DNA from 3 places in the Peribacillus sp. SRI_006 genome. Region 2 is predicted to be linked to each of the others. Evidence: riboswitches for the same ligand, from Rfam matches in the RefSeq annotation. Region 2 holds a riboswitch; each other region holds the start of a gene.

Region 1 (5,552 bases), on a different contig from region 2:
TAGCCAGGAAACTCTTACTGCAATCCAGTGGATTTTAAGAGCCATCATTTCCTTCTTCTTCTTGCTTCTTTCGGTTAAATTGATGGGGCAACGGTCCATTTCGCAGTTAAGATTACTTGATTTCATAATGGCTTTAATTATTGGAAACATTCTTGCCCACCCTTTATCTGATGAACAGTTAGGTTTGAAGGGCTCAATGATAACAACCAGTGTATTTGTCATTTTATATATAATTAGTGTGTTTGCAGGCCTTAAGTGGGGAAAACTCCGAAGGTTTTTTGACTCAGACCCCTTTCCTCTTATCGAAAATGGACAAATCATTTATAAAAGCTTAGCAAGGGCCAGAATCTCCATCGATGTTTTATTATCGGAATTAAGAAAGGAAAAAGTAGAAGATATTCAAAAAGTATCCCTCGCGCTATGGGAACCGGACGGTACCATTTCATTGTTTTTAGATCCCCAATATGAAGCAGTAACCCCAGCAGATATGCACCTGGAAACACTCGCCTTCACTTTTCCTAAAACGATTATTAAAGAGGGAAAGATTGATTCTAAAGAATTGAACCGGGGCGGTAAAGAAGAAGCATGGCTGAAAAACAGAATCAAAATAACATATAATGCCGACATGAACGATATTTTATTGGCAACTCTTGATAATAACGATACCTTAAAGGTCTTTTTCTACAAATAGATTTGCAGCCAAAATAAAATCCCCTCAAGTATAGTGTAAAGCCTACTTACGACTGTAAGCTTTTTACACGTTCAACTTAAAGGGGATCAAATATATCGCTTATTACTCCGACCAATTCAGTGTATTCAAGAACTTATACACATCTTCATACACCTGTTCACGTTCCTTGCCCAATGTGATAATATGGCCAGACTTTTCATACCAAATCAAGTGTTTATGCTGTGTATCGACTTCATTGAAAATCGCTGTAGCACTCTCCGTATAGTCGGGATCATCCAAACGCCCTTGCAGAACAAGAGTTGGAGATGTGATTAAATCTAAATTTTCACCTGTCTCATTTATAATGTTCAACACATCTTTTAGTTGAGGCATTGGCTCTTCTTCAAGCAGCTTCACTTCTGCAGCAATTTGGTCTGCATCTTTGCCCTCAAACTTCTTATACGCCTGTGCATAATTGAGCAAGCGGTTCTTTTGTCGATCGATACTTTTTCCTTGCGTCGGAGCGCACATTGAAACTACCCCTTTTACAGGCAATTCAATTCCCACTTTTAATGAGAACACTCCCCCTAAAGAAATTCCTACAACTGCAATTTCCTCATAGCCTTCTTCTTTTAGGAAATTATAGCCATTAACTACATCTCCCCACCATTCCTTTGGACCAGTTTTAGCAAGTTCCTCGGCTGATACTCCGTGCCCGCTATAAAGAGGTCCGTGGCAAGTATAGTCGAGATCATTTAAGTACTTCCCTAATTTCTTCATATCTCCTGTACTTCCGGTAAACCCGTGAAGCAGAAGAACTGCTCTCTTTCCACCTATATATGTGAATGACTCAGGTGCTTTCACTTTCATCTATCTAGGACCTTCTTTCTTTGCACTTGTTGATAAATAGAATCTAAATGATTTTCGAAAAAAAATCAATTAATACCCCTTGAGTAGTGATTCTTCTATCCTATTCCGTATTTTCATTAAAACAATTAAATCATATATATAGTATCCTTACCACACTCTTCACAACTCATCCGTTCCGAAGCACATTTTACTATGATTAAATTTATTTAGCAATCGTCATTTAACCATTTTTTTTAAGAAAAGTAAAATGCACCTTGTGATACGATGTACAACGTATTACACTTTAAAAATGAAAAGGAGGAGATTTTATATGGATAAAGAATTAATGAAGGGAAGCATTGACCTCCTTTTGCTTTCACTTCTATCGCAAAAAAAGCTTTACGGCTATGAAATAACGAAAATCCTGAAGCAAATGAGCAAGGGCAACTATGAAATAAGTGAAGGCACCCTCTACCCTGCCCTTAAACGATTAGAAAAAAAAGAATTCATAAAAGGACATTGGAAAGAGTCCGAATCAGGCCGCAGGAAATATTATCATGTCACCGAAAATGGGCAAACCGAACTTGAGCGGAAACGCGAATGCTTTTTCTTCCTGGAAAAATTAGTTCGAAAAAGCTCAGAACAATTCTAAACCAAATAAAAAGCTTCCTGCACTTAATGGAACGGCCCAGGAAGCTTTTTTTGCTGTTTTACTCGTGAATTCATGCGGAACACTTAGTTTGCGCTGTTTACTCGTGAATTCGGACTGTTTACTCGTGAATTTCGCACTTTTACTCGTGAATTTCGTACTTTTACTCGTGAGTTTTGCTTTTTTACTCGTGAATTCGCTGTTTACTCGTGAGTTTTGCTCTTTTACTCGTGAGTTTCGTACTTTTACTCGTGAATTCGTACTGCACACTTAGTTCGCACGTTTACTCGTGAGTTTCGCACTTTTACTCGTGAGTTTGGACTGTTTACTCGTGAATTTTGCACTTTTACTCGTGAGTTTTGCTCTTTTACTCGTGAGTTTTGCTCTTTTACTCGTGAATTTGGACTGTTTACTCGTGAATTCGCACTGTTTACTCGTGAGTCACTTCAATCACGCAAAAAAGGACCTAATCAGGTCCTTTTTTTGTCTATTCCTTTATGCTTGCGATAATTGGCGCAGGAGAGCTTCATGCATTCCCCTTGTACATGCGGGCCATATTTTTCACGAAAGGCCTCGAGGCAATAGCATTTTTCTTCTTCTTTTTTGGTTCCATCCATCAAGTGCATCCCTCCTAGCAATTAACTGGAGACTACACGTTTCTCCAGTTCTACGTTGATTCGTCCCAACAATATGGCACCAATGGACTGAATGATCGTTTTAACGATGATTTGGCCGATGACCGCAGCGGGTACCGCTTCCCATGGCAATATATTGGCACCCAGAGGACTTAGGCCAATCACGACAAATATCACCGAATCGAAAAATCCTCCAACGATCCCGCTGTAAAACACCCTCCAACTCATCGGGAGCTTTAAACGGGTATAAATTTCCGTATCCGCTGTTTCTGCGACCACGAAGGATAAAGCGGAAGCAAACACAATCAGTAACGTATCTCCTAATAAAAATGATACACATGCAGATAAAATAAGTGCAGTGACGATGCATATATAGGTCTTTACGCGGCCGAATTTATTCTGGACCAGATCTCGGAAGATGAAGGTTCCCCCGATGAGCAATGTCCCCATCGGGATGATGAACATGCCAAAATGTAATGGCGCAAAAGCTGCTGTAACCACATTCGCCGTGATGATGGATACTAAATACAATAAAATTCTTAACATTTCTTGATTCTCCTTATACAGAAAAAACAGCACCCTAAGAAAGAGCCCTGTTCTCCTTAGTTTTTTTGAGAGGGTAGCTAGAACCTCTTCCGCCCGGGCGGATTATCATTTTCCTTATTCATCGTAGCTTGAAAGCGGTTGGAAATCAAGAAGTTTCCATACCGTCGATTTTAGTATGTTTTCGCGGTTACCGATTGATTTAGCCATTTATTTCAATGTCCCTGTTTCCCCCTTTTGCCGATTTCTGTCGCATAAAACTGCTTGACCGGCTGTATACAAAAGCCGAAAATCAAAGATAGAGTCATGTACTTTATTTGGCGAGGAGAAAAAGAATGATGAAAAAAACTACGTTTGTCTATCCTATTTATATCGCAACCACACCAGAGAAGCTTTGGGAAGCCTTGACGAGTGGTGAAGTCACGGAGAAATACCACTTCGGATTACAAGTACAGTCTGACTGGCAAGAAGGGTCGGCCGTTCAATATTTGCTGGATGATGGGCGGATTACTGATCATGGGCATGTACTTAAATGCGAGCCGTTGCACCTGCTCTCGTTTACATGGATCATGGCAGGAGACGAAACACCTCGTGAGCAGCCTACACGGGTCACTTTTGAATTACAGAAAATGGACGATTCGACTGTGAAGTTAACTCTTAGGCATGAGGAGCTATTGGAGACAGATTTCGTCTATGATGACAATACCTTTGAAGGCTTGAATAATGGATGGCCAGCCCTTTTAAGTAACCTGAAGAGCTTGCTTGAAACTGGACGGACCCTGCCGCCCATATCAGTAGACTGGGATAGTTAAACGGAGACTATAAAAACACCCTTGAAAGAGAGTTGGGTTAGTTATGGATACTCAAATAATCACGAAATTCAAGATCGTCAAGCCAACGAATGAAGTGTTTGAAGCCATAGTGAATCCTGAAAAAATCGGGAATTTCTGGTTCTCATCGAGTTCGGAAAGATGGGAAAAAGGCCGGACGCCTACATTGAGATACAACGAATACGATGCTGAAGTGGTCATTCATGTATTGGAAGTAGAGGAAAATAAGAAAATCGTGTTTGCATGGGGCGGGAATGATCAAGAAACGATTGTTGCCATTACACTAAAAGAGTTGGATAAAACGAGTACGATCATTGAAGTGAACGAATCAGGATTGAGTGAAGATGACCCTGAAATAATAAACAAAATGATCGGACAAAAAGAAGGTTGGGTATATACATTAACCTGTTTAAAGGGTTATTTAGAAAATGGCGTCACTACTTTGAGAGCATCATTAGTTTTTTAATAAATTGCATAAACCCTCAATAAACTGGGGGTTTATCCTTTGCAACACTGGTGAAACAAATGGCAAAGTTCCACTTAAAAACAGTACTTTATAGTTCAACCTAATAATTGACATTTAAAAATCCGTGAGCTATCATCCTAATTAACCAGTGGTCAATTAATAAGGAGGTGATAAAATGTCGCCAAGGAAATCGGCAGGTCAAGAATTATCCAGGGACATGGTGTTGAATGAAGCTAGAAACCTTTTTGCAGCGTTAGGGTATTCGAATGTCTCGATGAGGCAATTGGCTAAATCATTGGATTGCAGTCATGGAGCCATTTATTATCATTTTAAAAACAAGGCGGAAATATTTTATAGTTTGGTGAAAACGGATTTTTCCGTTTTAAATTCTTCAATCGATGATATCATCCTGTCAGAAAATGACCCTTCCGTAAAAATGGAAAAGATTTTATTGTGCTTCTTGGAGTTCGGTTTAACCCAACAGAATCATTATTCCATCATGTTTTTATCGAAGGAAAAAGAAATTCAGCAGTTACTCCAATTCGATTCTAATAAAACATACGAAAAGCTAATCCAGTCCTTGACGGATCTAACGGACAACAAACTGAATCCTGCATCCATTTGGTCGATTTTTCTTTCTCTTCACGGATTCATAACTTTTTACATTAATTCTGAACTATCTTATCTAGATGTAAAAGGTTTAGCCTATTTTCATGTAAAAAATATCACCAAGAACATCATATAATTTTTTCGAACATCATTGACCAATGGTCAATTAAACTTTGGAGGTTATGAAATGGTGAAGAGATTCCTTCATATTGAAGGACTTATGGTCCTTTTAGCGGTGATTTACATCTATTCGTTATATAAATTCAGCTGGTGGATTTTCCTTTTGTTGATTTTGTCCCCT
Region 2 (13,362 bases):
TGCTGGTAAACTTGGGGCGATTGGTGAAATGGCAGCTGGGATTGCCCATGAGTTGAACAGCCCATTAACGGCCATTCTTGGTAACTCGCAAATTTTATTACGGAAAACCCCACAGGACAATCCGGATTATATGCTATTGGACGACATTAAGATTTGCGGGGACCGATGCAGGCAAATCGTGAAAAGCCTGCTTACCTTTTCTAGGCAGGATGAGTATAGGTTCCACTATTACTCTATTAACGAAGCCATTCACCAGGTTCTGAACCTATTGAAGTTCCAACTTGGGAAGAAGCAAATCTCCCTCCATCTTAGCCTTCAGGAAGACCTTCCTTTCATAAAGGGCAGCCAGCCGCAGATCGAACAGATCATCATCAACTTGCTATTGAATGCCAAGGACTCATTGGATGAGTCTGCGCAAACGGAAAAATCGATTTCGATCGCTACCTATTCAGAAAACCAGTTCATGGTGGTTCAGGTGACTGATAACGGAACGGGGATTGAACAAGAACGCCTTCCCTTCATATTCCATCCCTTTCATACGACTAAAGACCGTGAAAAGGGAACAGGTTTGGGGCTGTCTGTAAGCCTTGGCATCGCCAAGGACCATGGCGGAAAGATCGACGTTTTGAGCACACCAGGACATGGAAGCACTTTTTTTCTGAGGCTTCCTATACAAGGAGAGGAAAGGGGATGATAAGGTGATTCATTTACTTGTGGTAGACGATGAGAAAGAGGTTGGGACTTTTCTATCCCGCCTTTTTACGATGAAAGGTTACCTCGTACAAGTTGTGAATAGCGGGAAGGAGTTTCATGAAATCGACTGGAATCAGCAGCGTTTTGATGTCGCAATGATAGATTTGAAGCTTCCGGATTGCGATGGACTTTCCCTCCTGCAGCATCTAAAACGACTTCAGCCGCGTTGCAAGGTACTGATCATGACCGGATACAGCACCGTCAAGACCGCTGTTGATGCCATGAAACTCGGCGCGAGTGATTACATGGAAAAACCCTTCGTGGATATTGAAGTACTGGAAAGGCAGATTGACAACCTATTGAATGAAAATGAAGCTTTGAACCAGCATTTCATCCATAAGCTTGCCGAGGATTCAGGACTCATTGTCGGTGAAAGTCCTTTAATGAAGAATTTGATTGAAACGGCCTTCAAGGTTGCCCAAAAATCCGTCAATGTATTAATCGAAGGAGAAACCGGAAGCGGGAAAGAAGTGCTTTCACGCTTCATCCACATAGCCAGCCCCCGAAACCATGAACCTTTTATCGGCATCAATTGCGGAGCGATCTCTGAATCCCTGCTTGAAAGCGAATTATTCGGTCATGAAAAGGGCGCTTTCACCGGAGCGACCCAGCTGCGAAAGGGTTTTTTCGAAATTGCTGGGAACGGGACGCTTTTCCTTGATGAAGTTGCGGATGCAAGTCCGGCCATTCAAGTCAAATTGCTTCGGGTTTTGGAAACGCGGGAATTCATGCGGGTTGGCAGCAGCGTGACATTACGGACGAACGCCCGGTTAGTGGCGGCCTCCAATGAAAACCTGCAAAAGGCAGTGGACAAGAATAAATTTCGGGAAGACCTATTTTACCGACTGAACGTCGTGACTCTGGATATCCCGCCATTAAGGAGCCGAAAAGAGGATATTCCGTTGCTTGTCCGACACTTGGTTGAGAGAAATGGTCATGGAGATATCTCATTTTCCAATGAAGCCATTGAAAAATTACAGCAATACAACTGGCCAGGCAACATACGCGAACTATCTAATGTGGTCTTGCGCACGCTAACTCTTGCAGACAATAAGTCAGTAATAACCGCCAATGATATCTCACTATCCAACAGCCAGATCACACCTGACAAAAATGTGTCACCTGAGATACAGTCAACAGAAAACCTTCTTGAAGAGTGGCGAAAAAGGCTGGTGGCTGATTTTAATGAGAAGGATGAACTGATGCTTGAAGAAATCCTTACGGAAATCAAACAGCTTCAATCAACAATTGGAAAGGAGCTCGCCATGCAGGCACTGCAAAAAACCTACGGCAACCGGAATGAAGCTGCCAAACGCTTGCAAATATCCATAAGGAAATTGAGCTATATATTAAATGAGAAGAGCCAGACATAATAAAAAGGAGGATGCCCCGTTCCAGGGCTTCCTCCTCTGTTCCTATTCTAGCGTCAAAACGATGCGGCCGTTGATTTCTCCGTTTTCCATCATTGAAAACACGTCATTGATTTCATCAAGCTTTCTTGTTTCAATATTCGTTCTGACTTTACCCTCAGCCGCAAATTGAACAGCTTCCTGTAAATCTTTTCTCGTCCCGACGATGGACCCTTTTACAGTCACCCCATTTAACACTGTATCAAAAATCGGGATTGGAAGTTCATCATTCGGCAATCCGACTACGACAAGTGTGCCGCCTCTCTTGACTGAACTGTAAGCCTGTTCGAATGCTTTTTTCGTAACCGCCACAGAAATGGATGCCTGCACGCCGCCAACCTTATCCTTAATGGCCTGTACAGGATCGGTCTTAAGCCCATTAACCGTGTAATCCGCCCCAAGTTCCGTTGCCAGATCAAGCTTATCATCTTGAATATCGACAGCAATGACATTAAAGCCCATCGCTTTTGCGTATTGCAGGGCAACATGTCCCAATCCGCCAATTCCATAAATCGCTACCCAATCGCCAGGTTTTGCTTCTGATACCTTAAGCGCCTTATAAGTCGTTACACCTGCACAGAAAATCGGTGATACCTCCGCAAAGTCAAGCCCTTCAGGAACCTTCACCACATACTTGGCTGGTGCTTTACAATACTCCGCATACCCGCCGTCCACGGAATAGCCTGCATTCAATTGATCCAGGCAAAGCGTTTCCCTGCCGGTCAGACAATATTCACAATCGCCGCAGGCCGAATAAAGCCAAGGGATCCCAACACGGTCACCCACTTTCAAGGAAGTTACGCCTTCCGCCACCTTTTCTATAATGCCCACACCCTCATGTCCCGGGATAAGCGGAAGCTTGGGTTTTACCGGCCAATCACCATGTGCAGCATGTAAATCGGTATGACACACGCCACAGGCTTTAATTTTCACTAATATCTCACCATATTCCAATTCCGGAATCGGTACTTCCTTAATCTCAAGTTTTTGGTTAAATTCATTGACGACCGCCGCTTTCATTGTCTTGACCTGTTGTTTTGCATTTACAGTGCTTGCCCCTTGTTTTACATTCATGATTACTATTCCTCCCTTAATCTAGTGAATATTATTTCTTGCTACTACTTATACAAGATGCAAGTGCCATGCCACTGCAAAAAGGCCAAGACGACAGCATTCACAAAAAAAAGTGCCGAAAGATCGGCCCATTTGGACGAATTAACGGCTCAAGTTGGACGAAATCCGGTTTGTATATTGCAGGAAAAATGGTTCACCCTATAATTAGGAGGTGCCTAAAACATGGACAAATTTGAAGAAGCCTATGAGTCATATAAACAGCAGGGAACACCGCAAGCAAACCAAAGTGATTCAGCAGCAGGAAAAGAAGAAATCATCGCCGTAAGGAAAAATGAAGAGGACAATATTATCGCCATCAAAACGAACTCCGGCCGCGAACTCGACTACCCCTCAGCCCTTGCGGAAGCCAAAGCTGGCAACCTGGCCAACGTTGACGTCTTTCATAAATATGGACGTGACATATTACGGAGTGAGCCCGATGGGATAAAAGAAAATAACCTGGATCAACTGCCGGAGTTTTGAATTTTTCGGGGAGACTGCCTGATACGGGCAGTTTTTTTCTATCTGGATGCGCAAAAAAAAAAGAACCAGCATGATTTGCCGGATCTTATTTTTCATAAGGATAGGATTCAGAGATTTCGAGCAGTCGGCCGCAGGACTCGACAACCTCGATGATTTCCATCCATGACATGTCCAGACCCAGTTCATTAGCATGGGAAATCTTATCCCGTAATTTTCGGATGGCATTCGCATCCTTCTTCCCTTTACTTTTCGAAGGGATTTGGAAGAAGTGCCTCAATTCTTTATCTTTATGTATAATATCGAATTTATCACTGATTTGCAGGCACTCTATTATATTGATATCCTCATTTTTATCGATTCTCCTTTTATATAATTCGGTTGCCTTTTCTAAACGGTCTTCGCTGATCATTGGATACCAGCTGCCATCGCCGAATCTATCAAGGATGATATCGCTCATCCTCATTTCCAATAAGGTAATATATCCAAATATCAGCATCCTGATCGGAGGCTTTTGGAGGTCGGCATGGGTAATCAACATTTTAATTGAATTATTCTCTAATACGAACACCCTTGTCTTATTCTTAAAAATATGGAGAAGCTGGATCAAAGGGGTTGAATTCGAAACCATTTCCCTTGGTGAGAAGTTTCTCATATATTCAGAAATACTTCCCTCACCTAGTTCTTGCCTTTCTATATATCCGATGATTTCCCCTTGATCTTGGACTGCCAATATATCAAAATTCTTTTTTTTCATTGCTTTCTGGATATCCAGCGCCAGATCGTTTTTATGGCAAAACTCAAGTTCCTGGGCAATGCTCTTAACCGTTATATTTTCTTCATAAAGAGTTTTAAGACTCAGATAGCTGCTATTGCTTTTTCTTTCGCTTCCATTTAACATCTTTCAACCTCCGATCAGGAACACTTTCTGCCCGTTTTCCGCTTTAATAATAGAAATGAATGCGGCCCCAAATAAAGTTCACTTTAGTGGACTCCATCCCATTCATCAAATGCCATCAACTGCATTTCCTGCTGCCGTTTCCACATTCCCCTTTTCTTCCCACCCCTTACAAACATCCACCCAATCCTTGGCACCTGAATATTCAAATAATTCAGCGAGTGTAAGTTCTATTGCAGAGTTGGAACTGCCGCAAGCCGGAAACAATGACTCGAAGCGCTTCATCGATACATCAAGAAAAACAGCTAAATCGTTTGCCAGGCCAAACGGGCAAACGCCTCCGATTGCATGGCCGGTCTGTGCAAGCACTTCATCAGGTGAAAGCATTCGTGCCTTGAAACCGAACGTCTGACGAAATTTCTTATTATCCACTTTCGCGTCCCCTGCGGCAACGACCAAAATCGCGTGTTCACCTTCCCCTTTAAAGGAAAGGGTCTTGGCAATCCGCGCTGGGATAACACCGATGGTTTCCGCTGCCTCAATCACCGTGGCACTAGATGTTTCGAACTCCTTTACGTCGCCTTCCCGATTCCATTGTTTAAAATGGCTTTTGACACTTTCGATCGACATATTAATATTCACTCCTTTTTATGTACATATTGAAATAATATCATCCTTCATTGCAATAATTCAAAATCCAATTGTGCTGCTTCATCTGATTGGAAACCTATAAATTAAAACCATTCTTTACAAATTGACGAAACAAGCTTACATGGGCTACTATTAAACATCGGGTAAACGCCTGCACGTGGTTCGTAACCATCCCACGATAAAAAACTAGGGAGAGAGTAAAATGAATGTTCGTACACTCGTGATAAACGGGTTATTGGCTGCCTTGTATGTGGCGGTCTCATTGGTGTTTAAACCAATAGCTTTTGAGATGTTCCAATTCCGTGTACCGGAAATGTTGAATCATCTGATTGTATTCAATAAAAAGTATATCTACGGTATCGTTGGAGGAGTCTTCATATCGAATCTGCTCTTTTCGCCGATGGTGCCATATGATTTGATTTTTGGGGTGGGCCAATCCCTGCTCGCCTTATTGCTTGTCATTTATGTGTCTCGTTTCATAAAAGGCATTAAAGGACGTATGGTCGCTACGATTATCTTTTTCACGTTCACAATGTTTTTAATTGCAATTGAACTGAACCTTGCCTTTGGCTTGCCATTCTGGCTAAGCTGGATGACTACAGCTGTCGGTGAGTTCGTTGTCCTTTTGATTGGAGCGCCAATCATTTATGGAATGAACAAAAGAATTCAGTTTGAAAAGTGGCTTTAAAAGGAATCTCCGGGCCGTTAAGCCACTATAATGGAAAAGAGCTGTCTGCATGATGCGGCAGCTCTTTTTTTTCACCATTGAACTCGAAAATGATAAACTATTAGTAAGAATGGTGGTGGCCCTTTGAAAAAAGTCCTGACCATAATCGGTCTACTTGTAATCGCAATTTTTATATACTCTAATGCAGAACTGTTCACTTTGGTTTGGAAAAGTGATTTGGATTCTGTTATTGGCATATTGAAGGAAAATCTTTTGCTTACATTTATTGTGACATTCGTATTGATGTTTGTACAAAATTCTTTTACAATCATCCCCTTAATTTTGCTCCTAACCATCAACGTCACGATATTCGGATTCATATATGGCTATCTATGGAGTTGGTTTACAAGTGTTGTTGCCTCAGGATTCATTTTTTATGCAGCAAGAAACTGGTTTCAGGAGCTTCTTTTAAAGAAGATTGGTGAAAAGTGGCAAGAATCTGTAGTGGAGCATGGCTTCATGTACGTGTTTACAGGCAGGATTTTCCCGCTTATCCCCACAAGCTTAATTAACTTGGCAGCCGGAGTCAGCACCGTCACTTTCAAAGACTTTTTATTGGCGACGGCACTTGGCAACCTTATATACTTTTTCTTCCTATCACTGATTCCCTATGGACTGCTATCTGTTGAAATGAACCAATATACGCTAGCTGCTCTTGCACTCCTCTTCTTACTATTCTTCATGATCTATAAGCGTGCAAAAAAGAAGAAGAAACTAACCCTCTTCAGAAAAAACAGGTGACCACATTGGCCCCTGTTTTTTTATTTAGAGATTCTGCATATATTTTTTTCCGATAGTTTGTTAAAATGTGTATGTATTTTTACCTTTGAAATGTCTTAAAAACAGGGAGAATCTCCATGTCCAAACGCTCCATCTTAGCAATATATATCCTATCCGGGATTCTTACATTAGTCGTATTCGACTATTTTTTAACTACAAATATCCATAATAAAGAGGTCTTCATTCAACTCCAAAGGGCGGAAGGCATTGTTTTCCTTTTATCAATAGGCTTAATTCTATATCTTTATTTAGCTAAAAAGGAAGAATTCAAACGATTAAAAGAGGCGGAACAACGTCGGCGTACACTCATCAATTCAATGGTGGATTTCGTTAATTTCAAGGATGGGGATGGCCGATGGCTTGAATCCAATACCTTCGGGCTGCAATTATTTCAATTGGAGCATGTAGATTATAAGGGAAAAAGAGACAGTGAGCTCGCAGAATACACCGAATTTTATAAAGAATCGTTGATCTACTGTGAAATTTCCGATGAAGAAACGTGGGTAAAGGGGGAAATTACTAGGTGCGAGGAAATCATCCCTCTTCCCGATGGCAATCACAAGACCTTTGATACGATTAAAGTTCCCCTGTTCAATGAAGATGGTTCACGTAAAGGCTTAGTCGTCATTGGCAGGGATATATCTGAAAGAGTTGTCGCGGAGAATCAATTATTTGATAGCGAACAACGCTATAAATCATTGTTTGAGCACAACCCTTATCCGATGCTGATGCTTGATTTAAATGGAATGATCACGACCGTGAATCCAAGGTTTGAAACGGTAACAGGCTTTCAACAGGAAGAAATACATGGCGCTTCATTCATTAATTTGAATTTTTCAGCAGAAGACGCGGAATTGATACGTACCTCATGCCAATATGTCATGGAAAACCAAAAGGGGATCAAAAAAGGGAAAGATATAGAATTCCTGACGAAGTACGGGAAGTCCATCTTACTTTCTTGTACGTTTGTCCCGATGATGGTTGGCGAGGATTTAGTCGGAATCATTACTTATGCTAAAGAAGTCACTCAAATTCGAGAAACCGAAGCACGCTTAAGAAGAACCGAAAAATTATCGATAGTCGGCGAACTTGCCGCAAGTGTAGCCCACGAGGTACGAAATCCGCTGACTTCTTTAAAAGGTTTCGTCCAACTGCTTAAAAAGAGCGACCATCCCTTTGAACAATACTACACGATCATGTTAAGTGAATTGGACCGGATCAATCTTATTGTAAGCGAGTTACTCGTTCTGGCAAAACCACAGGAACTTCCATTCAGCAAACATCAAATCATCGACCTGATGAATGATGTCAAAACCTTGTTGAAACCAGAGGCGGACTCGTACCCCACCAAAATATCAATATCTGTCAAAAATGAAATACCGCTTCTATTATGTGAGGGAAATCAATTAAAACAAGTTTTCATAAACATGCTCAAGAATTCCATGGAGGCATCCGCCGACCACATTTGGATTGATTTTGAACGAATGAACAATAACCTTTCTATCACCATCAAAGATAACGGTAGCGGAATAGAAAAAAACCGCATAAAACATCTTGGAGAGCCTTTCTATTCTTCAAAAGAAAAAGGAACCGGATTAGGACTGACAGTCAGTTGCCGAATCATTGAGGCGCATCGGGGAAAGGTCCGGTTTAACAGTGAACTGAACCAAGGAACCGAGGTCCAAATCATTTTGCCCATATAAATATGAACTTCGAGGACAAGCCTGAACCTTGTCCTTTTTTTGCAGGATTCAAAACCATCCTATTTTACCAGAGAGTGAAGAATTCCTTTATATTCCCAAAGAATGAAACTGTCTCAACAGGTTGTTTCCCATTAGTCTGGCCTCCTGGATCATTGGATGTTTCGCTCTCCGTCGTACCAGCTGTACTCGTTTGCGCTGCCTCAACTTCCACCTCTTTTGTTTTGACATCATCCACGGTTTCTTCCTCATCCATTTCAACATCCATGTCCTTTTCGAAAACAAGGACGTAAGTACGACGCTCCCCATCCTTTGAAACGGTAACGGAAATGGCCGTTTTTGCTTTATCCTTGATCTTCACTTTTGCACTGCTCGCACCGTCATATTCAATCGTTGCTCCGCTGGCATTTGTCGTTGCATTCAATTCGACTGAAGAAATATCATTATCCACCTCTATATGATAGGTATGCTCATTAGATTCAAAAGATTTGTTCCATACGCCGGATGATACCGTCAGGCTGTTCAACACTGGTCCATTATTGCCTTCCTCGCCTAAAGAATCTGCGGACGTTACTTTCTCAATAGAATCCATTTTCACTTTTTGTGCTGAAATACTTTCAATTTGCTGTGCATTCGTTACTTCACTGACACCACTGCTTGGCTTTTGATTATTGGAGGATTCCGCTGATGTTAAAGATGTTTTACTCCCCTTATCCGAGGATTCTGCTGATGATAAAGAAGATTTATTCCCCTTACCCGTGGAAGGTTGGGCTTTACTCGTTCCTGTTGAGGGGGCCTTTTGAACTTCATCCTCTTTTGGAGCAGCTTTCGATTCCGTTTCCTTTGCTGCGGCTGCAGCCCGTGTAATCGTGAGTGTATATGTTTTTTCATCACCATTTTCCGCTGTAACGGTTATCTTCACCGTTGTCTTACCGACTGGAAGGGTAACCTTTACACCTGCACTGGTTGCATCCTTTCCATTTACCTTTACAATTGCCTTACTGTCACTCAATGTCGGAGTTACCGTAACCGACTGGACTTCATTTTCAACTGAAGCATGATAAGCTGTCACCTTAGAATCGAATGTTAATGAGCCTTTTGATAATCCAATCGATGTTAAAAGGTTATCATCACTTTCATGTTTTTCGACCTTGAGAGTATAGGTAACGGTTTCATTTTCCCCATCGCTGACGGTGATTACAAACGTATTCATGCCAGTTTGAAGAGTTAAATCCTTCAATTTACCATCCGTCATTTTGACACCATTCACATATATGGCTGCATTCTCGTTAGGGCTTGCTGCAAGCAAGGTGATCTTTTCCACATCATTCCCCACTGTTGAACTATAGTCGTGTACGTCTTCTGTAAACTTTTGATCCAGTTCTATACCCTCTATCTCTAGCTTTAAAAGACTATTTACCGTTTGTGCCTCTTCCAAAATGACAGAAGTGCCTTCCGCAGCTTCTGTCGCTGGCATATAAGTGGATGTTCCCATCCCTACAAGGGAACCAACCAAGATTACCTTCACACTTGTTTCTTTTAATCCCTTCTTCATCAAAACCTATCCCTCCAAATTCCTTAAACATGATAGGCTCAGATTACTAAAGGAACCTTAATTATTTCTTAATGGAGTTTATATCAAAAGGAGGATGCCTATTTGGTATAAACTTTATGCAAAGTGGAATTCCCACCACTTATTTATGGCTATACTGGAATGGAAGGCAAAACTAAAACTTATTGTTCTCATTTTCTAGCGAACCTCTTAAACTGCCTTTAGATAACTAAATTATTTTCACTGTTTTTTCACATTTTCCTTTTATAATGGGCTTACATAATCGGATGAAAGGATGATGGCACACCAAGATGAAAAAATATTTATGGCTGATAGTCAGCCTATTCAGTTTGCTTTTATACCCGGCAATGGCTTCTGGGCATGCTACAGTAATCAGCTCTAATCCTAGCCCGAATGAAGCGATGGATACTCTTCCTGAAAAGATCACCATTCAATTCAGCGAGAATATACAACCAGCTTTTCATTCGCTTGAGGTATTCAGCCAAGATGGAGACAAAATTCAAACTCAAGACAGTACAATCTCTGAACAGAGTGAAAAAATACTGGAAGCTAAGTGGAAGGGCACGATCGATGAAGGGATTTACTATATTAAATGGAGAGTGGTTTCGAGTGATGGCCATCCTATTGAAGGAACTATCCCCTTTCAATTCGGAGATTCGGCAGGCCTATCAGATCAAAATAAATCCGAAGTGAATGAAAGTTTTCCGAATTCCATCAACGTTATTCTGCAAAGTCTACAATACATATGCTTCGCTGCCCTTACCGGAATCCTTTTTTTCAGATTATCGCTAATGAAGGATTCCCGACTTTTTGAAGCCAGCAGAAGAACCCGTCTATACCTTTGGCTTTCATATGCTGGTTTAGCATTTTCCATCTTCTGCAGCCTGCCTTTAAGAGTTACGATCGATGCTGGCGTAGGTTGGACCGATGCATTTAATGTTAGTTATATAAAGGAAGTATTGAATGCTACAAACTTTGGGACGATCTGGATCTTGGAAATTCTAATATTGCTCCTTCTATTTTTAGTAATTTATTTCATGCTCGAGAACTCAATGAATAAATCACTACCTTTCATTTCATTCATCATAATTGCCAGCTTGATGATTTGTAAGGCATTCACCGGACATACAGCAGCCGTTCCTAATCAGGCTCTGGCCGTTTTGATGGATTTCCTTCATTTATTTTCCATGGCTTTATGGCTCGGCGGCCTTATGGCCATATTGGTGATTTTGCCTGGGCTTGCAGATCGGCAGGCAGTCCAACAAGATAAGAAAACCTTTTACTGGTCGATCATTCAAAGGTTTTCCAAATGGGCATTTCTGTTTGTAATCATCCTGATTATTAGCGGAATATATAGCAGTTTACAGCATGTGCCAACTATCCATTCAATGTTTAACACAACATATGGCCAATTGTTACTAGCGAAAATCGGTCTCATGTTAATCATGATCGTTTTAGGCGGCTTTCATTTTCTCAGAGGGAAAAAGCAAACGAAAAAACTTGGTTATAGTGTGGGAATGGAGTTTGGTTTAGGAATCGTCATCCTTCTCGTTGCAGCTTTATTAACAAATGTCCAAACTGCCATGTCTTCTCCGGGCCCCATTGAAAAAACGTTACGGACTGATGAAAATAACGAGGTTACATTAATGGTGACGCCCAATGAAGTCGGGGATAACATGATTCAAGTAAATCTATCCAATGAAGGCAAGCCAATTGCTGAAATAGAGCAGCTTACGATCACGATGCAGCCATTGGATACGCCACGCGGTGAAATAAAGCTGCAAATGAAGGAGAAAAACACAGGGACATTTACATCAAAGTCTATATTAACCATGCCAGGAAAGTGGAATATCCATGTTCATGGATTGACTGAAAGCCTGGATTCAATCAATGCTGATTTTATAATTTTCATAGGGAATTCATAATAGGAGGGATTTATAAAATGAAAAACATTTCAAAGCTACTTATTTTTACATTTGCTGCATTATTCATTTTTTCCGGTTCAGCATATGCTCACGTTTCGGTCAAGCCAAGTTCATCTGCACCTGAGGCGTGGGAAACTTATACAATTAAAGTACCCGTTGAAAAAGAAACTGCCACTACAAAGGTGACTTTAAAAGTACCTGAAGGGGTTACTTTTGAAAGCTATCAGCCTGTACCGGGATGGAAAGTAACGACAGAAGGTGACAAAGATGGGCATGTAAAAACGGTAACTTGGGCAGCAACTGACAAAGGAATAGCTGCTGGACAATTCCAGCAATTCTCTTTCGTAGCACAAAATCCTAAAGAAGAAACGAAAGTTGCCTGGGATGCATTTCAATATTACGAAGATGGTGAAATCGTTGAATGGAGCGGTGAAGAAGGCTCAGACCTACCGCATTCTGTAACGGAAATCACGGTTGCACCCAAGGCTGATGCTGAACCTGCGGACCATGGTCACGAAGATGAAGCTGACACTAATGATTCCACGACACCTGACAATTCAAAGGATGCAGCAACAACAGAAGGTGATGGCAACCAAACGCTGATCATTACCCTGGCTGTCATATCATTAATTCTTTCCATTGTCGCCCTTTTTGCAGCTCTAAGGAAAAATAAAAAATAATCATTATGGAAGGTGCCCCAAAAATTTCCTGGGGCACCTTTTTTCTCTACTATTCCATGACCACCGATTTACTCGGTAACTTTAGATTTTCTGATTCTATCGTAATCTTAATCGATTTTTCAGCTCTTTGTTCCGTAATCGTTAAGTTAAGCAGTCCATTTCCCTGCGCTTTTTTGCTTATTCCCAGATCTTCCGTACTTTTCACCAGCTGTGCATATAATTCCGCTTCAGTTAAATTGCGCTCAAATTCTTTTTCAGCAATCACTTTCAAGAGAGCTGCCGCACCGCTTACATGAGGCGTAGCCATTGAAGTTCCGCTCAACCTGGCATATTTATTTCCTGGATACGTAGAGAGAATATCAACCCCTGGCGCCACCAAGTCAATTTCATCATTTGTATTTGAAAAATCCGCTAAATTTCTGCTTAAATCCACAGCCCCCACTTCCACTACCTCGGGATATGCTCCTGGATAATCCAATTCATCCGTTTCATGACGCCCATCACCGCTATTTCCAGCTGCACAAACAACAAGGATATCGTTCTGAAGGGCCTTTTGAATGAGTTTGTGTTCAGTCTCATCGGGAGGTCCGCCAAGCGAAAGTGAAATAACCGAAACCTTTTCTTCATTTGGCCCCCGCCAATTGATGGCATACTCTAGAGCACCATTAATCCA
Region 3 (13,362 bases), on a different contig from region 2:
GATGCATGGGTGATGATTGGTTTAATTTGGACCGCACATATTGGAATGGATCGCTTATTTGGATATGGCCTTAAATACACATCATCCTTCAAAGCTACACACATGCAAAGGTTGTAACAAGCTTAAAAGGCAGTGTGATTAAACATCACACTGCCTTTACTTTACACACCCCGCTTGTTACCCCATATATAGGTATGCAGCTGGGGCAGGACTTTCACATCATTCAATTCATCATCCGCTATCACTTTATCAATTAACTCTTCGTACTTCTTCAATAGGCCGCTGATCAATTGACGATCATCCGCCGTCCTGCTGTCGTCATTGCCGACCTGCAGATAAAAAGGAATATCCGGGTAACGCCCATGTACATGTTTGGCATATTGATAATCTTCCTCGTTAAAGACGACGATCTTCAATGAAACATGGTTTTCTGGGTTTCGATTGGCAAGATTCGAGATGATTTGGTCAAGCACGGTAAAGTCCGTGTCCATTCCAGAGCTCGGCGGCTTAGGTGAGATAGTCAGTTCATCAATATCGAGAAACCAATCCTGCCATCGGCTCCCTTGTGTTTCGACCCCTATTTTCATTTTATTTTCGTGTAAGATCGCTATCAAGCCGTTTAGGTTTTTCAGCAGGGCCGGGTTTCCCCCAGATATCGTCACGAAGGAAAAACCGGAACCCCCAATTCGCTTCAGCTCATCCCATATTTCATCGGCAGTCATCTGAACAGTATCTTCCTTACCTGTGCCATCCCAAGTAAAAGCGGAATCACACCAGGAACATGAATAATCGCAGCCGGCCGTCCGAACGAACATGGTTTTTTGACCAATGACCATTCCCTCTCCTTGGATGGTCGGCCCGAAGATTTCCATTACCGGGAGTTTACTCACTTTCCATCCACTCCCGTCTGGCTTCGGCATAGCTTGTCGGCGTTTCGTAAAGTCGAACAAATTCGACTCTAGCACCCTCATATTCTTTTAATGAAAGGGCTTCGGCCATTTTTTCATAAATCCAGACAACCATATTTTCAGCTGTTGTATTCATGAGCGGCAGGGTTTCATTCAAATAACGATGATCCAGGTGGATTTCGATTTCATTTTTCCAGATATCCTTGATGTCCCCAAAATCTATCATCAACCCGCGTGAATCCGTATACCCGCTCAATCCGAAAATGACTTTATACGTGTGGCCATGAAGGTTCTTGCATTTCCCTTCATAGTCATGCAGGTGGTGCGCCGCGTCAAAGGTGAATTCCTTACTTACGAGAACCCTCTTGTTTGTATACTTCAATTGGCTGCGCTGAATATCTTCATCTATTTTTTGGAGTTTATCCACTATCTTAAAACCATACATCATGAAAGCACCTTCCGTCTGCTTACATAGTCATCCAGCCCTTTTTTCCGCAGATTGCATGCCGGACAATCTCCACAGCCATCGGAGATGATTCCGTTATAGCAAGTCAGGGTCTTTTCGCGGACAAAGTCGAACGCGCCAAGCTGGTCAGCAAGCTCCCATGTTTCCTCTTTATTAAGCCACATTAGCGGCGTATCAATCACGAATGACTGGTCCATCGATAAGTTCAAGGTCACATTCAACGATTTAATGAATACATCGCGGCAGTCAGGATATCCGCTGAAATCCGTTTCACAGACTCCTGTGACAATATGTTTAGCGCCAATCTGACTCGCCAGCACTCCGGCAAACGAAAGGAACAGCAAATTCCTCCCTGGCACGAACGTCGACGGCAGCTCCCCTTCTTCTCCGTCCGCCACTGCGATATCACTTCTTGTCAATGCATTCGGTGCCAGTTGGTTCAGCAGCGACATGTCAAGGATATGGTGGTTCACGCCCAATTCCTTGGCAATGTTTTGAGCGCATTCGATTTCCAAGCTATGCCGCTGATTATAATCGAACGTCACCGCTTCCACTTCCTCAAATCTCTCCAATGCCCAAAACAGGCACGTCGTACTGTCCTGCCCTCCGCTAAACACAACCACTGCCTTTTCTTTCTTCTTCATTTCTATAAAACTCCTTTTTACGGAAAAAAACAGCACCCTAAGAATAGAGCACTGTTTCTCCTTAGTTTTTTTGAGAGGGTAGCTAGAACCTCTTCCGCCTTAACGCGGAATATTATATTTTTCCAAGTCAATAGTAACTTGAAAATGATAAGAAATCAAGATGTTTATGTAAAGTGAACATTAGACCTGATGGCAAATTTGGTTAACTTTTCATTACTTAAAAATCACATTAAAAATCCGATAAAAAAGAGTGAATAAAATATCGATAAAGGGGTCCAATAATTTGAAAAGCATTAAAGCCCGTATGCGGGAAATTGCTTTTTTCCCTCCCACATATGGGAAGTTTCATTTTCATAAATTCGGGGAATATATAACTATACACAATAATGAACCATTAAAAAAGCAAATCTATCAAAAGCGGCTGGAAGTGAATATTTTCCTTTGTTTTCAGAATATTTAGTGTATAATGAATATAAGGAATATTTTAACTCAAATAATCATTGCTTCCAATACCCGCTTTCTGCAAATCCCGACATTCCCTTTCAATACCATGCACGGTCACTTACTCAGCAAGGATTCATTACATGCTTTTTCTCGAATCAAACCATTCACAACTTTATTCACACAAAAACATAATTTCCACTCCAAAATTGCAAAAAAAGGTTAAACTTCACCAACGATATGTTACTATTAAACTAAGACCTTTTAACCCCATAAGGAGGAATTCATATGAAACGTTTTTTCAAATTCATCGCAGATTTTAACGAAAGAAAAGCATTGCAACGGGAAACCGAAGAATTCTTTCGCAAAGAATACGAAAATTATATGAAGATGAATCCTGACAATCAACGTAAAAAAAGGAGATTAGCTCCTAGATTTTATGTGATTGATGGCGGTAAAAAGGACTCCACCCTTGAGATTTCTGAGAGAAAGAAATCAAGTTAACCTGGATTCCTTCCATTATCAGCTACCCATGCTGTAACTCAAGACCCACAAAAGGTAAATCTATCCATGATTTATGGAGGTCCGTGACCATTCCATTCATTTACAATATATAAGCCGAAAGCCCAGATATGCTTCTGGGCTTTTTTTATTTTTCATTCTTATATAAACACTATATCTATAGAAGAAACTAGGTATTTTTTAAAAGAAATGGGTTAACTTTAGTTCATTTCATTTTTTAGGTAAAAGGTCAATTATAGACCCATGGGTATTCCCGAGGAAAATACTAAAAAAAAGAGATGTGTTCTTTTACTCATCTTTGGCCATATTCAAAAGAGTTCAACTAATTGAGTCGTTAGATGCAAAATTTCACATTGAATGACAAATGCATAAAAATTATAACGTTTATGTCAAACAATGGGTATAAACAATTAACAAACTGTAATAAACCTCACTTTTTTAAAAAAATATTATTCAAATATAGCCATTATGAATTAGGTTCAAATGCTCATAAAACCATGTTGATTCTGACTGAAATGGGGCTTTATTAAACTTTCCATAATTTAGTGTAAATGAAACCTCGATTCCCTCGATTTCCAGCCATATCTTTGTACTCATAAAATAATTCATCCCATTAGATACTATTACACACTAATATACATATATTTGAAAAAGCTGTTGATAACTATATTACGATAGAATAATTGGCTCTTGCCTATTAAGTTTAAAATCATGTAGTGTGTATTCAGTAATTCAAATATTTGAAAAAAAGAGAGGTTAAAAAAAATGGCACCAATATTTATTTGTGCGATCTTTTTGCTTGGCTATGGCATTTTTGAACAAAAACGCCATCAGAAGCGTCTCGACTCCATCCCGGTACGTGTGAATGTGAATGGGATTCGAGGGAAATCGACTGTAACGCGTCTAATTACAGGTGTGATCCAGGAAGCAAAATACAAAACAGTAGGTAAAACAACCGGAACATCAGCAAGAATGATCTATTGGTTTACCGACAAGGAAAAACCGATTGTACGCCGCCCGGAAGGACCCAACATAGGAGAACAACGGCGTGTAGTTAAAGAAGTTGCCGACTTAGGCACGGAAGCACTGGTTTGTGAGTGCATGGCCGTACAGCCTGACTATCAACTAATCTTCCAAAACAAAATGATCCAGGCAAACATCGGGGTCATCGTGAATGTATTGGAAGACCATATGGATGTCATGGGACCGACTATGGATGAGGTTGCTGAAGCCTTCACTGCTACCATTCCCCATAATGGTCACTTAATAACCATTGAAAGTGAATATTTGGACTTTTTCAAACAAATCGCCAAAGAACGCAACACAAAAGTGATCGTTGCAGATAATTCAAGAATTTCCGAGGATTTCTTACGCGAATTCGACTATATGGTATTTCCAGATAACGCATCACTGGCCTTGGCCGTTGCGGAAGCTTTGGGAATTGATGAAAAAACGGCTTTCCGCGGCATGCTGAATGCACATCCAGATCCAGGGGCCATGCGGATCACCAAATTCGGAGATCGCATCCAACCAACTTTCTTTGTCAATGGCTTTGCTGCAAACGACGCGGCATCGACGCTGAACATATGGGAACGTGTCAATACGTTCGGATACAGCACAGAACCTCCTATCGTCATCATGAACTGCCGTGCAGACCGTGTGGACCGTACCGAGCAGTTTGCTAGAGATGTATTGCCGTACATAAAATCCGAAATCGTCATTGCCATTGGTGAAACTACATCACCAATCACGAAGGTATTCGAGCAAGGTAAATTGGATACTAAAGAATATTGGGATTTAGAAAACTGGTCAACTGAAGAAATCGTGGCCCGTCTCCGCCCATTGATGAAAAATCGCATCGTCTACGGTGTCGGGAATATTCACGGTGCAGCGGAACCATTAATTGAAGCATTCATGAAATCTAAAACAAAGCAAAAAGCAAGTTAAGTAGGAGGAACCTTAATGTTTGGATCGGATTTATATGTAGCCCTAGTACTGGGAGTAACGCTTAGCCTTATATTTTCAGAAAAGACGGGTGTCGTACCCGCAGGACTTATCGTGCCAGGTTATTTGGCATTAGTATTTGATCAATGGGAAATCATGCTGACCATTTTGATCATTAGTGTCGTAACTTATTTAATCGTCACCCACGGCCTTTCAAGATGGGTGATTTTATATGGAAGAAGAAAATTCGCCGCCATGATGGTGACCGGGATTTGCTTGAAACTCCTATTGGACTTAGTCTACCCCGTCATGCCCTTTGAAATATTCGAGTTTCGGGGAATCGGTATAATCGTACCTGGATTGATAGCGAATACCATACAAAGACAAGGAATGCCATTGACACTTGGCAGCACGCTTTTATTATCCGGCATAACATTCGGTTTAATGAACGTGTACTACCTATTCTGAGGTGCAAAAAATGAAACGGACTTTAAATGCAAAAGAAAAAACACTTATCTTTATTAAACGCACGAAGAAAAAGAATCTTAAATACACTGGAATCATACTACCTATATTACTAATCGCTTTAGTCATTACCACTTGGATGGGACGGGCTGAGGAAGTGAAAACAGTCGCAACAAAATCCGATCAACCATTGACGATGACAATGGTCGGTGATGTGATGATGGGACGTTATGTTGAAGAAGTGACGGAAAAGCACGGGTATGAATACCTCTTCCGGTATATGAAACCCTATTTTGCCAATTCGGATTATGTCAGTGGGAATTATGAACATACCGCTTTAAAAGAAGAAGTATCTAACTACAAGGGAGCCGATACGCCCATCCGGTTAAACTCCAATACTAGCGGTGTGGCGGCCGTTAAAGATGCTGGCTTCTCTGTGGTGTCATTGGCAAATAACCATATGATGGACTATGAAGAACAAGGACTCCTTGACACGATTGATGAATTCAAAAGTGCGGATATGCACTATGTCGGTGTTGGATCGAACACTGCGGAAGCAAAAAACAGCATCGACTATGCGGATGTTAATGGCGTTCGTGTCGCAACACTTGGCTTCACAGACGTTTACGGTAAGGATGCCGTATCAAAAAGTAATAAAGCCGGACTATTGAACTCCAATCCCGATTTATTATTTGAAATGATCGGCAAAGCAAGGGATGCCAAGCAAGGCAACGCAGACTTGGTTGTGGTGAATATGCACTGGGGACAAGAGTATTCAACATCAACAACCGATCGACAAAAAGACTTGGCTAAAGCTATCATCGATGCGGGCGCTGACATCATCATCGGCCATCACCCCCACGTGCTTCAATCGTTCGATGTTTATAAAGATGGTATCATTTTCTATAGTCTAGGAAATTTCATATTCGATCAAGGCTGGACACGCACAAAGGATTCAGCCATGGTTCAATACCATTTAGCGAATGACGGAAAAGCTACAATCGATGTCGTACCGCTGCAAATTGAAGAAGCAACACCAAGGCCAGCTACCTCTTCCGTTGACAAATCACGTGTTTACCGACAGTTGACGAAGGAAACGAGTGAAAAAGTCCAGTGGTCTAAAAAAGAGGATCGCATCGAGATTACCTTGGATCACAAGAAGGTAATCGATCATAAGGCACAGCGTGAACAAGAGGAAAAGGCAGCAATGGAAAAGAAAGCTGCACTAGAGAAAAAAGCAGCACAAGAGAAAAAGGCCGTACAAGCTAAACAACCGGGAATACAACCCATTCAGTAAGGAACGCTTTATCACTACTATTTGAAGAATGAAGACACACAACTTAGAATCTCAACGAAAAGGGGGAACAACCGATGATTAACCGTATGACGGGAAAAGTGCTCATATCCCTAAGCTTGCTCATATATATTGCTGGATGTTCGAAGACACCCCCTATTTCTGACACGAATGATCCGATAAAGAGTAAAACGGAACAATCATACGGGGTCAGTTCTTCAAATCCAATCGCAATAGATGTCGGGATGGATATATTGGAAAACGGCGGAAATGCGGCTGATGCCGCCATTGCGGTATCGTATGTATTAGGTGTAGTCGAACCTTATGGATCTGGCGTGGGCGGCGGCGGCGGTATGCTGATTGCCCCGGAATCCGGCGAACCCGAATTTATCGATTATCGTGAATCCTCTCCAGAAGACCCAAGTTCAAGACACGATACAGGGATTCCTGGCTTAGTGGCCGGCATGCAGGTCATCAGTGATAAGTATGGGAGCGTACCAATGGCAGACCTTCTTCAGCCGGCTATAGATTTGGCTGAAGAAGGATTTGAAGTCAACGAATCGTTATCATCACGCTTAGAAGCGGCTCAGCCAAGGATATCTTCCGATGCGACTTCACTTTTTTATCCTGATGGTGATGCCATTGAACCAGGCAAAACCCTTGTCCAGGAAAGACTTGCTGAAACACTGAAGGAGATCCAGCATGAAGGTCCTGATGGTTTTTATAAAGGCGAAATTGCGCGGGATATTAAAAGGGAATCAGATATCGACTTGATGGATTTAAAGCGCTATGAGGTGAAAGAACGGAAACCGGTCCAAGGAACATTTGCCGGTTATGATGTTTTTACCGCACCTCCGCCCTTTTCAGGAATTACCGTTCTTGAAATGTTAAAGCTAGCCGAGGAAATGAACCTAGGTGATTCTTCAAGCAAATCAGCTTATATGAAAGTCTTGGCGGGCATTACGGATACTGCTTATCAAGATCGGGCCGTCAATGTTGGAGATGGAATAAGTCACTCCAAGGCGGAAAAATTGCTCTCCCCCATTCACTTGGATAGTCTTAAAAATAAGATCAAAAGTGAAAAATGGGAAGATAAAGAATCGAATGGTTCCGAAGAACATGAAAGTACGACACACTTTGTGGTAATGGACAAAAACGGCACTGTCGTTTCCACAACGAATACGCTCAGTAACTTTTTCGGATCTGGGGATTATACAAATGGATTTTTCCTTAACGATCAACTGAAAAATTTCAGGTCCGGCTTGAACTCACAAAAGGCATATAAACGGTCAAGAACTTTCACCGCTCCGACCATTCTCAAGAAACCTGGGCGGGAATCGATCGGGATCGGCTCACCAGGCGGTGATAGGATTCCGCAAGTATTGATGCAGGTTCTTTATTCTTATACAGAAAGTGAAGGCTCATTGCAGGATATCGTCGATCGTAATCGGTTCGTCTTTGATGGAAAGAAGATTTATACAGAATCCAGGCATTCGGATGAAACTGTATCCGACTTGGAAGATTCCGGATACGAAGTCATTCAGAAGATTTCCCCCATGTATTACGGCGGGGTTCAAGGACTCGTTAAAAACGAGAAAAATGGACAAATATCCGGAGCTGGAGATAAAAGAAGAAACGGAAGCTGGAAAGCTCAGCAATAAACAGGCAATCCAGCCCCTCCTTTTCTAAATATCATATAAATTTTAGCGTTGTATAAGGGGATTTTGAATATGAATATCGTAAAAAAAATAACAAGCTGGGTAATACCTGTCCTTCTTGTAGCAGCCCTGCTTGTGACAATGAATACGTTTAAACGGACAGAAACATTAACACCCGACGAGCAAAAGAAAATAGAACTATATACGACAGTCGAAAAATGAAAAAGCTGGGGCATCCCCGCTTTTTTTATTTTGGCTGTTTTCACATACTTTGTTGCTATTTACCAAGTAGTGAGGTGTGGTTGATTTCCCCTCCAGATGCTCGCTTTCCTTGGTGCGGGCGGTGAGCCTCCTCGGCGTAAACGCCTGTGGGGTCTCACCTGTCCCGCCGCTCCCGCAGGAGTCTCGCACTTCCGCTCCAATCAACCTTAGATAGTTTCGTTTTAAAAACAACAATCTTTACGAAAAGAGCCTTTATTTTTGCAGTCAATGGGTATGGAAGATTAGATACATTACAGATACGGAGGATTACCATGATTGAAAATAGCTATAGCGATTTTTTTGAATTGCAGGAAAATGAACAAGAATACCTTGATTACCGCATCATCGTTCATCACAGGAATCCTGATATTGCAGTTCTAGCCATCCATGGCGGGAATATCGAACCAGGTACGAGTGAAGTTGCAGCCGCACTTGGAGAGAGACTTGGTGCAAGCACCTACCTATTCGAAGGCCTAAAGCCAAGGGGCAACCAGGTCCTCCATATACCATCCCGCTTATTCAATGAACCGAGCGGCGTTTCAATGGCAGCGAACGCTCAGACCACCCTTTCGATCCATGGCCACTACGACGTACATAATGGGCTGGTTTACATTGGCGGAAGGAACGAACCATATAAGAACCTTATTCAGCAATGCCTCAACGAAGCTGGATTTCAAACTGAAAATGCACCGCAGCACCTTTCAGGCATGAATGGAAACAACATCACCAACACATCCAAAACGGGCGCAGGCGTACAATTGGAACTTTCCACAAAGCTCAGAAAAAGCTTTTTCAAAGGTGATGACTTTACCAGTAAGAACAGGGTCAATCACTGTAATCTTCTTAAACGGTTCGTTACTGCCATTGAAAAAGCCACTCTTGAATATAAACAGGTTGAATGACCTTCTTAGTCGATGAGGCTTTCGGCTTGACCGAAGCTTTCGAATTTCTCGGCAAAATAACCTGACGAAAGGTTGGAGATATGAACGCCGGTGTTTTCCGTTGAATTGAGAAAACGGCCATCACCCAGATAAATTCCTACATGGGTCACACCCACCCTTGTTCCCGTGTCCCTAAAAAATACTAAATCCCCGGCCTTCGGATTATCGATTTTGGGCACCAATGAAAAGTAATCCTCTGCCGAATCTCGTTTTACAGAAAGGCCCTGCTCCTTCATGACCCAATAAATGAAGCCGCTGCAATCCATTCCGGTCATTGGATCTTCTCCCCCGAAAACATAGGTGAATCCGCGTAACGTGTATGCATACTTGATGACATCATATGCTTTATCATATGATGCCTCCTGGTTTACATAAAACGGAAATAGCGGGTTGCTGTATAGTTGAAGGTACTGCCCCTGCATCAACTCATCGGTATTTAAAGCGTTGCGGCTTTTGATTGCACTCATGGAAATGCTGTAACGCTCCGATATACTATTAAGCGTTTCTCCCATTTGGACGATATGCTCTCCTTTAGGCGTGTATGTTTTGTAAGCCACTTGGTATTTTGCAAAGTAATCTTCTGTGGTGGATCTCACCTGAACCGTTTCTGCACCATATCCAGAATTGACAAATTGGTTTTCGCCGACATAAATACCCGCAGTCACGACTTTTAAGCTGTCTTTTTCCAGAAAGAATATTATATCCCCAGTTTTCGGAGTGGCTGTATCCATCCCTTGCTTATAAAAACCATCTACTGTCAAACGGTCGACCGGCACATTTTGCCGGGAAAGCACCCAATGGATCAATCCGCTCGAATCGAACCCTTTTTCAGGCTTCTCCTCTCCAGCTGTCTTTTTAAACCCTATGAAAGATCTCGCATATTTCGCAATTTTTTTCCCTCTCTCCGACCATTGATAGATGGAAGGGGTATACTCCGTTTGAATGATCGTCAACTTTTGGCCCGCAAATAACTTATCATCCGGTAAACCATTCGTCTTCATCAATTGCTCTGCCGATATATCATATGTCTTGGCAATCGATTCCACCGTTTCGCCAGAGCTTACAGTATGCACAGGATCTGCAGCCTCGGCCTTTAAACCAGGTAAGAAAGTGAAACTAACCATGAATACCAATGTCAGTATCATCCAGCTTATTTTTCCATTAAACATTTTAACCTTCCTTTATACGCTAAAATATTTTTATATTTATGATGTTCAAGTAAATCCATATGAACCTTCTATCCTATCATCCACTTAATCAGATGAGCCTTAATGTCTACGGCAATTATATTATCGGTAAAATAAATGAAACTTTCAGCCTTCTTTCCCTAAAAACAAACAGTCAGATTCAATTGAACACCATAAAAGCAAACCTTTATTCCTATACCTCATCGATAAAAGTTGGAAATCGAAGAATTCCTAAAGGATTTTGTTTATCTTGGCAGTATGGATAAAGGTAGATTAGAGAAATCCCGGTCATGATAAAGTCGTTTTATATACGGCTTGCCCTATTTATGATGAGGATGACGATATAGGAGTGAACACTTTGATAAAAATGGAAGATATAGTTTTGGAGGGGAAACGTATTTGAGGTTTTGCATGATAACAAACGGAAATTGATAATGAAGGCGACGGGTTTTTGATCAGGAACCCAAAATCCATTGGTATCACCCATCATCTAGCAGAAGTAAATAAAGGGAAAGCTAAATGGCATTTCCCTCTCTTTACTATGAATCTATCGCATATAAATTTGTGCAAGCTTTTAATATCCGTGCCGACTTGTCCGATTCCTATATATTATTCCCCTTTGTAAAAAAAGCATGGACACTTGACCCGATCCTCTAAATTGTACTTTTGTACTTTCATTGAATATGTTCACCATAAAGAGATGTCCCAGCGATTCACCTCTTTAGAATGATGTAATGGCAATCTAACAAAAAAGGAAACCACTGTAATGGCCTCCCATTTTGCAACACTTGTTATTCCCTACTTCTCTATCTGGAATTCCCCTAACGTCTGCTCCAAATCATTTATTAACTGTGTAAGCTGCTGTGTATATTGAGCAAGTTCATTGGAAGAAGCAGCTTGCTCCTGTATCGAATTGGATATTTTCCCTACGGAATCTTCCAGCTCTTTCATGGCTTCACTTACCGTGCTCACGGCATTTTTCTGATCCTTGCTGATTTGGTTCGTTTCATTGGTCGTTTTTTAGCAATTCCTCTGTATCTGACAGAATGCTTTGGATGATTCCTTGAATGTTTTTTGTAGCTTCTTTTGAACCATCAGCCAAGCTCCTTACTTCATTCGCCACGACAGCAAAATCTTTGCCGGACTCACCTGCCCTTGCAGCTTCTAAAGATGCATTCAAAGATAATAAATTGGTTTGTTCCGATATTTTCGATATGGCATTCGTGACCTGAAAAACAATGCCCATTGTAAAATGTGAAACGTTGCCTCCAGACACTCGCTTTACAAGGGCCGGGACCCCACTAGTGCATGCTGTGAAGGCTTGGCAGGCAGTCGGCGGTAAGGGAGCGATTTCCGAAAAGGGGTATGTGTAATGATTTCCACTCCAGGCACTCGCTTTCCGCGGGCGGTCCGTGAGCCTCCTCGGCGCTCGCCTGCGGGGTCTTCCCTTGGCCACGGTTTCCCGCAGGAGTCTCGTACCTTACGTTCCAATCACTGGAACTTCTTTTTTAAGAAACATTGTAGGGAAACTGGCTCTTCTTCTCCAATTCGTCTACAGTCCGGCGTTCCATCAATTTTTCGGAAAAGGAAGTTTCGAATTGCTCTCGCCCGAACCAAGATTTTAAAAGTAAACTAGTTTATTAAACTAGTTTATTCTTCATGTTTCTTTACTATAATCCTTAATCGATTGAAGAAATCTGCGACACTCCTGCCGAATAACTGGCTAGACGAGACACCGCATACGCTTGCGTCGAGGAGGCTTGGCAGACTGTCGGCGGTAAGGGAGCGGATTTCTGAAATCAACTGGAGCATTTTTTAAATAAAAAACTAGACCGACATTAGAATATCTCGGTCTAGTGAATTCGAAGCTGATTCTTTTCATGAAGGAAAGGTGATAACTCATTTTACTTTTTACCCGTCTTGGTGAATTGCTGACCAATTGCACCTATTATTAAAATGATGATCGAAATGAGACTGTAGTCCTTAAAAAAGGTCGTAAATGAAATTTCCAGAAATAAGAACGCCATCGTAATCAATCGTCCTATAAGCAGAATCATTCCGATAACTACCATCCAATTAAATAAATTTCCCAAAAAACCCATCTTTTCCTCCTTTATGACTTTCATGTATCATCTTTCTACAAGAATAAATATCCGGCATGCGGAAAAACCCTTCAGCCTGACATGTCGTTCCTTTCCCCATTACTCGGAGGCATCTTTTGGGATGGGTTTACCGGCTTCGATCAACACTTTGCTGCCCAGTAGGAAAAAACCTTGAATGAACAGCAATATACCCGTTCCTATAAGGAGCCATTCTATTTTAATGAGGTCGGATATCGGTCCGAATACAAGCATTCCCAGGGGCATCATGGAAGTCGAGATCATTCCTAAAACACCAAATACCCTCCCAAGAAGATCACCCTCGATCTTCTCCTGTAACAAGACCATGGACGGCGTATTAAAAATGGGCATCGCCAATCCCACTACCCCCATGATGATCAAGTAGATCCAAAAAACGGGGATGATTCCAAGAGCGAAAGTACAGGCACCAATTATAAGGCTTGCAAGTGTCATAGTATGGATCTTGTTTTTAAAGCCTCCCCAGGAAGCCATGAAAATACCGCCTAGCATC

What was found. Region 2 has a riboswitch for preQ1 ahead of AC2YHV_RS04520 (QueT transporter family protein). Riboswitches for the same ligand answer to the same signal wherever they lie in the genome.
Positions count from the first base shown of each region.
Region 1: another riboswitch for preQ1. It lies ahead of AC2YHV_RS06665 (VUT family protein); the one in region 2 lies ahead of AC2YHV_RS04520 (QueT transporter family protein).
Region 3: another riboswitch for preQ1. It lies ahead of queC (7-cyano-7-deazaguanine synthase QueC); the one in region 2 lies ahead of AC2YHV_RS04520 (QueT transporter family protein).

Region 1 is NZ_JBYCZT010000004.1:124,034-129,585, forward strand. Features, by position in the region: gene AC2YHV_RS06640 (DUF421 domain-containing protein) at 1-691, shown strand, start outside; gene AC2YHV_RS06645 (alpha/beta hydrolase) at 794-1,540, opposite strand; gene AC2YHV_RS06650 (PadR family transcriptional regulator) at 1,851-2,171, shown strand; gene AC2YHV_RS06655 (hypothetical protein) at 2,157-2,438, opposite strand; gene AC2YHV_RS06660 (hypothetical protein) at 2,639-2,785, opposite strand; gene AC2YHV_RS06665 (VUT family protein) at 2,807-3,349, opposite strand; PreQ1 riboswitch class I at 3,400-3,442, opposite strand; gene AC2YHV_RS06670 (SRPBCC family protein) at 3,664-4,158, shown strand; gene AC2YHV_RS06675 (SRPBCC family protein) at 4,202-4,642, shown strand; gene AC2YHV_RS06680 (TetR/AcrR family transcriptional regulator) at 4,818-5,387, shown strand; gene AC2YHV_RS06685 (DUF4260 domain-containing protein) at 5,439-5,552, shown strand, end outside.
Region 2 is NZ_JBYCZT010000003.1:45,339-58,700, reverse strand. Features, by position in the region: gene AC2YHV_RS04550 (sensor histidine kinase) at 1-694, shown strand, start outside; gene AC2YHV_RS04545 (sigma-54-dependent transcriptional regulator) at 699-2,126, shown strand; gene adhP (alcohol dehydrogenase AdhP) at 2,169-3,182, opposite strand; gene AC2YHV_RS04535 (DUF3892 domain-containing protein) at 3,459-3,758, shown strand; gene AC2YHV_RS04530 (CBS domain-containing protein) at 3,844-4,656, opposite strand; gene AC2YHV_RS04525 (YbaK/EbsC family protein) at 4,762-5,283, opposite strand; PreQ1 riboswitch class I at 5,456-5,500, shown strand; gene AC2YHV_RS04520 (QueT transporter family protein) at 5,507-5,992, shown strand; gene AC2YHV_RS04515 (TVP38/TMEM64 family protein) at 6,116-6,772, shown strand; gene AC2YHV_RS04510 (PAS domain-containing sensor histidine kinase) at 6,889-8,514, shown strand; gene AC2YHV_RS04505 (cadherin-like beta sandwich domain-containing protein) at 8,579-10,066, opposite strand; gene AC2YHV_RS04500 (copper resistance CopC/CopD family protein) at 10,375-12,009, shown strand; gene AC2YHV_RS04495 (YcnI family copper-binding membrane protein) at 12,027-12,689, shown strand; gene AC2YHV_RS04490 (S8 family peptidase) at 12,739-13,362, opposite strand, start outside.
Region 3 is NZ_JBYCZT010000004.1:129,703-143,064, forward strand. Features, by position in the region: gene AC2YHV_RS06685 (DUF4260 domain-containing protein) at 1-117, shown strand, start outside; gene queE (7-carboxy-7-deazaguanine synthase QueE) at 162-890, opposite strand; gene queD (6-carboxytetrahydropterin synthase QueD) at 883-1,353, opposite strand; gene queC (7-cyano-7-deazaguanine synthase QueC) at 1,353-2,018, opposite strand; PreQ1 riboswitch class I at 2,074-2,116, opposite strand; gene AC2YHV_RS06705 (hypothetical protein) at 2,748-2,963, shown strand; gene AC2YHV_RS06710 (hypothetical protein) at 3,435-3,578, opposite strand; gene pgsB (poly-gamma-glutamate synthase PgsB) at 3,747-4,928, shown strand; gene pgsC (poly-gamma-glutamate biosynthesis protein PgsC) at 4,944-5,393, shown strand; gene AC2YHV_RS06725 (CapA family protein) at 5,404-6,687, shown strand; gene AC2YHV_RS06730 (gamma-glutamyltransferase family protein) at 6,762-8,345, shown strand; gene AC2YHV_RS06735 (CapE family protein) at 8,415-8,564, shown strand; gene AC2YHV_RS06740 (poly-gamma-glutamate hydrolase family protein) at 8,876-9,505, shown strand; gene AC2YHV_RS06745 (C40 family peptidase) at 9,511-10,713, opposite strand; gene AC2YHV_RS06750 (hypothetical protein) at 11,530-11,703, opposite strand; gene AC2YHV_RS06755 (methyl-accepting chemotaxis protein) at 11,738-12,187, opposite strand; gene AC2YHV_RS06760 (hypothetical protein) at 12,636-12,833, opposite strand; gene AC2YHV_RS06765 (MFS transporter) at 12,933-13,362, opposite strand, start outside.